Regions from separate parts of the Brevundimonas sp. NPDC007368 genome, predicted to be linked through region 2. Evidence: predicted binding sites of a transcription regulator. Region 2 holds the regulator's gene; the other holds the start of a gene.

Region 1 (4,164 bases), 190 kb from region 2:
GAACGGACGACCTTGGCCGGGTCGATCACGCCCATCTGGACGAGGTCGCCGTACTCTTCGGTCTGGGCGTTGAAGCCGAACGAGGCGTCGGTCGAGTCCATGACCTTGCCGACCACGATCGAGCCTTCGACGCCCGAGTTTTCCGAGATCTGACGGATCGGAGCCTGCAGGGCGCGACGGACGATGGCGATGCCGGCGTTCTGATCGGCGTTGGAGCCCTTCAGGTCGACCAGCTTCTTGGAGGCTTGGAGCAGGGCCACGCCGCCGCCCGGGACGATGCCTTCATCGGCAGCGGCGCGGGTTGCGTTCAGGGCGTCGTCGACGCGGTCCTTCTTTTCCTTCACTTCGACTTCGGTCGAACCGCCGACGCGCAGGACGGCGACGCCGCCGGCCAGCTTGGCCAGACGCTCTTGCAGCTTCTCGCGGTCGTAGTCCGAGGTGGTGTCCTCGATCTGACGCTTGATCTGGCCGACGCGAGCCTCGATGCCGTCCTTCTCGCCCGAACCTTCGACGATGGTGGTGTCGTCCTTGGTGATCTGGACCTTCTTGGCCTTGCCGAGCATGTCGAGGGTGACGGTCTCAAGCTTGATGCCGAGGTCTTCCGAGATGACCTGGCCGCCCGTCAGGATGGCGATGTCTTCCAGCATGGCCTTGCGGCGGTCGCCGAAGCCCGGAGCCTTGACGGCGGCGACGCGCAGGCCGCCGCGCAGCTTGTTGACCACCAGGGTGGCCAGGGCTTCGCCTTCGATGTCCTCGGCGATGATCAGCAGGGGACGGCCCGACTGAACCACGGCTTCCAGCACCGGCAGCATGGGCTGCAGCGAGGTCAGCTTCTTCTCGTGGAGCAGGATGAGGGGCTCTTCGAGGGCGACCTCCATCTTGTCGGCGTTGGTGATGAAGTAGGGCGACAGGTAGCCGCGGTCGAACTGCATGCCTTCGACGATGTCGACGGTGGTTTCAGCCGTCTTGGCTTCTTCAACCGTGATGACGCCTTCGTTGCCGACCTTGGCCATGGCCTGGGCGATCAGGGCGCCGATTTCTTCATCGCCGTTGGCCGAGATGGTGCCGACCTGGGCGATTTCGGAGTTGTTGGCGACGGGCTTGGAGATCGACTTCACTTCGTCCAGGGCCACGGCGACGGCCTGGTCGATGCCGCGCTTCAGGTCCATCGGGTTCATGCCGGCGGCGACGGCCTTCAGGCCCTCTTGCACGATGGCCTGAGCCAGGACGGTGGCGGTGGTGGTGCCGTCGCCCGCGTTGTCGTTCGCCTTGGAGGCGACTTCGCGGATCATCTGGGCGCCCATGTTCTCGAAGGCGTCTTCCAGCTCGATTTCCTTGGCGACCGAGACGCCGTCCTTGGTCGAGCGCGGGGCGCCGAAGGACTTCTGGATCACGACGTTGCGGCCCTTCGGACCCAGGGTCACCTTGACGGCGTCAGCCAGGACGTTGACGCCCTTCAGCATCTTGTCGCGGGCGTCGGTGTTGAATTTTACGATCTTGGCGGCCATTGCGGGCTGCTCCTGTCTTTATGCGTATGTTCTGGACGATGAGGACGGACGTCGGGTGCTTTATGCCGACGCGAATATCTGAGCCCGGCGCGTTGCGCCGGACCGATTTCGCTTAGGACAGCACGCCCAGGACGTCGGATTCCTTCATGATGATCAGGTCTTCGCCGTCGATCTTCACTTCCGTGCCCGACCACTTGCCGAACAGGATGCGGTCGCCGGCCTTCAGTTCCAGAGCGACGTGCTTGCCGTCTTCGTCACGGACGCCCGGGCCCACGGCGACGACTTCGCCTTCCTGGGGCTTTTCCTTGGCCGTGTCGGGGATGATGATCCCGCCCTTGGTCTTGGATTCTTCTTCCACGCGCTTGACCAGCACGCGATCGCCGAGCGGACGAAACGCCATCGGACTTCTCCCTCTTAAACCCCCGAAGCGGGGCGTTCTGAAATGGTGGGCGGCCCCCTGGCGGTCGCCGCTTTGGCAGCCGACCGTCAAGAGTGCTAACGCATCGGGCAAGTAGGAGGGCGGCTGCGGGGCGTCAAGGCGAGGGCGGCGAAACATCGCCCGATTTTGGCCTGTTGACTCCAAGAACTTTAAATTACAAAGTTCATTGTCTTCGTGAAACCCAAGGGGCCGCCCGGGCTCCGGTCACGAGAGGAGGAGAGAGAAATGCAAGCGGTTCAAAAGGCGGCCCTGGCCGCCGCCCTGTCGTCCCTGGTGCTGGCGGGGGCCGGTTCGGCCCTGGCCGGGGATGTCGTCATCACCGTCACCGGCGTTCAGGCGCGCGGCGGCGACCTGCTGGTCGGGCTGCAGACCTCGGCCCAGTTCCTGAAGCACGAGGGCGACCACGGCGAGATCATCAAGTCGCCGGTCGCCGGAACCCGGGTCGTGACCCTGAAGGACGTGCCGCCGGGCGACTATTCCGTCTCGGTCCTGCACGACATGAACGGCGATCAGCAGATGGCCCTGGCGAACGGCATGCCCGCCGAGGGCTGGGCCATGTTCCGCGGCGAGACCCTGAGGGCGGCCCCGACCTTTGACCGGGTCAAGTTCACCGTGCCGGCGAGCGGCGACGCGCGGGTCAGCGTGGCCATGCAGTATCCGGCGGGACGCTAACGCCGCGCCGTCGAGGCTCTCGACCTGCGGGTCGGGAGCCCGGTTGGCGATGCTCCAAGATGACTTGAATATGAACGGGACCCCTTGGGGTCGTTCAGCGGGGCCTCTCTAGAAAGGGGACAACGGATCAACCGGCTTTCGAAAGGAGCCCCGACATGAAGACCATTTCCAAGATCGGCGTCGGCGCGATCGCTCTGACGATGCTGGCCACGACCCCCGCCGCCGCCCAGTCCTATCGCGACCGAGATCGCGACAACACCGGCCGTGACGCCGTGCTGGGCGCCGTCGTCGGCGGCGTCGCCGGGGCCATCATCGGCCAGGGCGACGGTCGCTACATCGCCGGCGGCGCCCTGGCGGGCGCCGGTCTGGGCGCGGTGGCCTCGGACAGCGACCGCGACGGCTGCAACTATTATCGCGGCGGCCGCTGCTACCGGAACCAGGGCCACTGGGAGCGCGATCACGGCATCAACAGCCGCGACGGCTACTACAACGGCCGCTATGAGCGGAACGACGGCCGCTACTACCGCGACGGCCGCTACTGGCGGAACCACGGCGAGTGGCGCAGCCACCAGAACCGCCGCGACCGCGACTACCGCTACGACCGCCGCTGGTAGGTTCTGGCGCTGAAACTAAGGAAGGCCCGGCGGCGACGTCGGGCCTTTTTCGTGCCCGGCGTCAGCGGACGCCGATGCTCAAGGTGTAGTTGGCGTGCTCGTCCCGGCGGGCGGCGTTGCGCATCAGATAGACCCGCACGACGTAGTCGCCGCTGGACGGCAGGCGGTCCGTGAACTGATTGCCAGAGGTCGATCCGATGAACAGGGCCTCGTCCGCACCCTGTCGGGCGACGTTGAAATAGGCCGAGGTGTTGGTGGGCTGCAGCCGGACGTTCAATGTCTGGCCCGCGCGCGCGCTCAGGACGTAGTCGACCGTGTCATAGCCGTGGATGTTGCCGTGCAGGGCGGCGGACGAGGCGCCGCGCGCGAACTGCACCCGCTCGGTGCGTGAATGGTCCTGGGCGACGGCGGGCAGGGTCAGTGCGCCGACAAGGGCGGCGATAAAGAAGGGCTTGAACATCGGGCTTCCTGATTGAGTCCGGGGAACGACGACGCCGACGCCGGGGTTCCCGTCGCCTAAGCCGCGGCCCGCGCCTTGCCGATCAGGCCCAGGTGGGTGATCCCGAAGCTGTCCGGCGACTTGAGGCCGTAGCCGAGAGCGCGGTCGAAGCCCACGTGGGCCAGCCAGATCAGGGCGAGGGCGACGGGCAGTCCCCCGCCGGTCAGCCCGCCTGTCGCCGCCAGCAACAGCGGGCCGATCAGGCTGTGGGCCAGATTATAGGCCCAGGCGCCGACCCGCGGCCCCGCCAGGTAGCCGAGAAAGGACAGGTCGGGGGTCAGGAAGAGGACGGCGAACAGCAGCCAGCCCTCGCCGAACCGGGCATAGACCAGCACCGAGACGGCCAGCAGGGCCAGACCTTCCAGCCTCTGCCAGAGCGGCGCGACGACGGTCACTTCAGCAGCCGGGTCAGCAAGGCCGCGGTCGAGGGGT
Region 2 (4,164 bases):
GATGGGCCTGCATCAGGATCGCGACGAAGCCGATCTGTCGGCGCCCGTCCTGTCGGTGTCGCTGGGCGATACGGCGGTCTTCCGCATCGGCGCGGCCGAAGGCGGCAAGACCCACAGCCTGAAACTGGCGTCCGGCGACGTCTGCGCCCTGACCGGCCCGGCCCGCCTGGCCCGGCACGGCATCGACCGCCTGCTGGCGGACTCGTCGCAGTTGGTCCCCGGCGGCGGACGGATCAATCTGACGCTGAGACGGGCGCGCTGATCGGGACTCGACGGGGACGTCAAAGCCGGGCCACAGTCCCGGCCTCATTTGTGACGCAGCACCGGAGACCCGCGATGACCCTGATCACCCGGCCCGAGGGCCTGAGCGCCGACCAGATCGCCCCCAGCCGCCGCAGCCTGGGGGTCGCGGCCCTCGGCGGCGTGGCCTTCGCCGCCTACGCCCCCGCCGCCCTCAGCCAGACGGCCAGCCCGATCACCACCGACAGCGCCGGCCTGATCGCCCACACCGTCTCCTTCCCGGCTCCCGACGGCTTCGAACTGCCCGCCTATCTGGCGCGGCCCGAGGGCGACGGCCCCTTCCCTGTGGTCATCGTGGTGTCCGAGATCTTTGGCGTGCACGAATACATCCGCGACATCTGCCGCCGCCTGGCCAAGGCCGGTTACGCCGCCGTCGCACCGGCCTTCTTCGTGCGCAAGGCCGACCCGGCCCCGCTCAGCGACATGGCCGCCATCATGACCATCGTCGGGGCCGCCGGATACGAACAGGTCATGGGCGACGTGGGCGCGACCCTGGAATGGATCGGCCTGCAGTCCTGGGCCAAGGCCGACAAGGTCGGGATCACCGGCTACTGCTGGGGCGGCAAGGTGGTGTGGCAGGCCTGCGCCCGCTTCGCCGCGCTCGACGCCGGGGTCGCCTGGTACGGCCGCCTGGCCCCCGCCGCCAACGCCACCGACGAACAGAAGGCGGCGGGCCGTCCCTGGCCCGTCGATCTGGCGGCTGATCTGAAGGCCCCGGTGCTGGGCCTCTACGGCGGGCAGGACGGCGGCATCCCCGTCGCCAGCGTCGAGGCCATGCGTGCGGCCCTGACCGCCGCCGACAAGAGCGACAGTCAGATCATCCTCTACGACGACGCCCCGCACGGCTTCCACGCCGACTACCGCGCCAGCTACCGCGAGGCGGATGCGCAGGATGGGTGGCGACGGCTGCTGGCGTTTTTCGAGCATCGGCTGAAGCACTAAGGCTACCTAACCCGCTCATCCCCGCGGAGGCGGGGACCCAGTGAGAGCGCCAGTCGGAGACCTCACTCGTCAATCGAAGTGCTTGGAAGCCAAAACACTGGGTCCCCGCCTCCGCGGGGATGAGCGGAAATTGGAAGCGAACCGCCCCAAGCAAAAAAGGCCCGGAGCATCCGCCCCGGGCCTTTTTCATTCTCACTCGGCCGAGGCTCACGCCTTAGCGTCGAAATTCCCGCCGGTCGTATTGGCTTCCGAATAGGCGCCGCCCGCCGGGCCAGAGCCCTTGGCGGCGACCGCCACCATGGCGGCGCGCACGGTGCGGCCGAACAGGGCGTAGCCGGGCTGCAGGGTCTGGATCACCGTGCCGCCGGGAACCGTGTCCGAGGGCTGCTCCATCACGGCCTGGTGCAGATGAGGGTCGAAGGCCTCGCCCGGCTCGGGCGCCACGCGGGTCAGACCGTTGGATTCAAAGGCCGACAGCAGGGATTTCTGCGTCAGCTCCAGGCCCGTGACCATGGCGGCGGCGGCGCTGTCGGTCTCGGCGCCTTCCAGCACCTTGGGCGCCGACAGCAGGCCGCGTTCCAGGGTGTCGGCCACGCTCAGCAGGTCCTTGGCGAAACGCTGGATGGCGTAGGCGCGGGCGTCGTTGGCCTGGGTCTCGGCGCGGCGCTTGATGTTCTCGGCGTCGGCCACAGCGCGCAGGGCGCGGTCCTTCCACTGGTCGCGCTCGGCGATCAGGGCGTCGACCACGGCCATGTCGCCGTCTTCGGCGGCTTCCTGCGCGGCGTCGATGGCGGCCTCTCCCATGTCCTGCTCGAGTTGGTCCCGGGTCTCGTCGTTGATGTCGTTCACGTCTCTTGTCCGTCCAGAATCCGGCCCAGCACCCGGGCGGTATAGTCCACCAACGGGATGACACGGGCATAGTTCAGTCTTGCAGGGCCGATGACGCCGATGGCGCCCAGCATCCGCTGCCGACCCGTCATATAGGGCGCCGCGATCACGGCGGAACCCGAAAGCGAAAACAAGCGTGTTTCGGCGCCGATGAAGATGCGCACGCCCTGGGCGGCGCCGACCCCGTCCAGCAGGCCGATCAGCTGTTCCTTCTGCTCCAGATCGTCGAACAGGACCCGCACCCGCTCCAGATCCTCGACGGCTTGCGCGTCCTGCAGCAGGTTGGCCCGGCCGCGCACGATCAGCGCCCGGTCGCGTTCGCCCCCGCCGGACCAGGCGGCCAGACCGTCCTCAACCAGACGGGCGGCGGCGGCGTCCAGCTCGCGCCGGGCGGCGTCCAGTTCGGCGCTCATCTCGGTGCGCGCCTCGGCCAGAGGGCGGCCCTTCAGCCGGGCGTTAAGGAAGTTGGAGGCCTCGGACAGCGTCGAGGGCGTCACCCCCGCCGACAGGGGCATCAGCCGATTCTCGACCGTGCCGTCGTCCCCGACCAGAACCGCCAGAGCCTGATCATGGCCCAGGGCCACGAACTCGACGTGCTTGACGCCCGCATCGCGCACCGGACTGGCGACGATGCCCGCCCCGCCGGCCAGACCGGACAGAAGGTTGCTGGCGGCGTCCAGCGCCTCTTCGAAGTTGCGCCCCTTCCCCGCCAGCCGCGCGTCGATCTCGCGGCGTTCTTCCTGACCGATGTCGCCGACCTCCAGCAGGCCGTCGACGAACAGGCGCAGACCCGCGTGGGTGGGCACCCTTCCCGCCGAGGTGTGGGGCGAGGCCAGCAGACCCGCCAGCGTCAGATCCTGCATGGTGTTGCGGATCGAGGCGGGCGACAGAGCCAGCCCGCCGCGCGAGATGGTGCGCGATCCGACCGGCTCGCCCGTCTCCAGATAGGTCTCGACGATGCGGCGGAAGATGTCGCGCGCGCGCGCGTCCAGCGTCCCCAGGCCAGCGGGGGCGCTTCCGAACGGCGACGGATGGGGGGCATACAGGCTCACGCTTTCAGGATAAGCACGCCCCACTCAGGTTCCAAGGAAATCCCATGCGCCCGTCTGAACGCACCCCCGAACAACTCCGCGCCGTCACGCTGGAGACCGGCGTCAACCGCTACGCCGAGGGCTCGTGCCTGGTCACCTTCGGCCACACCAAGGTCCTTTGCACCGCCTCGGTCGAGGAAAAGGTGCCGGGCTGGATGCGCAACACCGGCCAGGGCTGGGTCACCGCCGAATACGGCATGCTGCCCCGCGCCACCCATACGCGCGGCCGTCGTGAAGCCGCCGCCGGCAAGCAGTCGGGCCGCACCCAGGAAATCCAGCGCCTGATCGGCCGCTCCTTGCGCGCCGTGGTCGACCTGAAAGCGCTCGGCGAGCGTCAGGTCCTGATCGACTGCGACGTCATCCAGGCCGACGGCGGCACCCGCACCGCCTCGATCACCGGCGCCTGGGTGGCCATGGCCACCGCTCTCAACTACCTCAAGGACGAGGGCGTGCTGAAGGCCGACCCGATCATCGATCAGGTCGCGGCCGTGTCCTGCGGCATCTTCAACGACCTGCCGGTTCTGGACCTCGACTATGAGGAAGACTCCACCGCCGAGGCCGACAGCAACTTCGTCCTGACCGGCGCCGGCGGCATCGTCGAGATCCAGGCCACAGGCGAGAAGCGCGGCTTCTCGCGCCCAGAGTTCGACCGCCTGTTCGAACTGGCCGGCATCGGCTGCGGCGAACTGTTCGCCCTGCAGCGGGCCGCCCTCGGCAAGTAAACTGGGCCGCTAAAACCACAGACTAGGCCGCGAGGGCCGATCGGGGCATGGTGGGGTCTTCCGCGAACGGAGACTGCCTCATGCGCCCCGCCCTCGCCGCCTCTCTTCTGGCCCTGTCGGCCGCCCTTCTGGCCGGTTGCGGCCAGCCGCAGCCCGCGCCGGCCGAGACGCCGTCGGCGGGCGTCGACACCAGGCTGTCGCAGGAACCGATCGACGCCGTG

Evidence for each region. The regulator HrcA, encoded in region 2, represses chaperone genes, less so after heat shock. The targets are predictions, from matches to a motif close to GTTAGCANTCNNNNNNNNNGANTGCTAAC.
Region 1: groES (co-chaperone GroES) is a predicted target of HrcA. The motif match lies at 1,980-2,008, and genes of this name have one in related genera.

The regions. Positions count from the first base shown of each region.
Region 1 is NZ_JBIAFA010000006.1:286,941-291,104, forward strand. It holds gene groL (chaperonin GroEL) at 1-1,508, opposite strand, end outside; gene groES (co-chaperone GroES) at 1,621-1,908, opposite strand; gene ACFYLW_RS14835 (DUF2141 domain-containing protein) at 2,173-2,619, shown strand; gene ACFYLW_RS14840 (hypothetical protein) at 2,775-3,233, shown strand; gene ACFYLW_RS14845 (hypothetical protein) at 3,295-3,693, opposite strand; gene ACFYLW_RS14850 (DUF4260 domain-containing protein) at 3,750-4,127, opposite strand; gene pgi (glucose-6-phosphate isomerase) at 4,124-4,164, opposite strand, start outside.
Region 2 is NZ_JBIAFA010000006.1:98,470-102,633, forward strand. It holds gene ACFYLW_RS13915 (alpha-ketoglutarate-dependent dioxygenase AlkB) at 1-262, shown strand, start outside; gene ACFYLW_RS13920 (dienelactone hydrolase family protein) at 337-1,242, shown strand; gene grpE (nucleotide exchange factor GrpE) at 1,450-2,046, opposite strand; gene hrcA (heat-inducible transcriptional repressor HrcA) at 2,088-3,176, opposite strand; gene rph (ribonuclease PH) at 3,227-3,943, shown strand; gene ACFYLW_RS13940 (hypothetical protein) at 4,024-4,164, shown strand, end outside.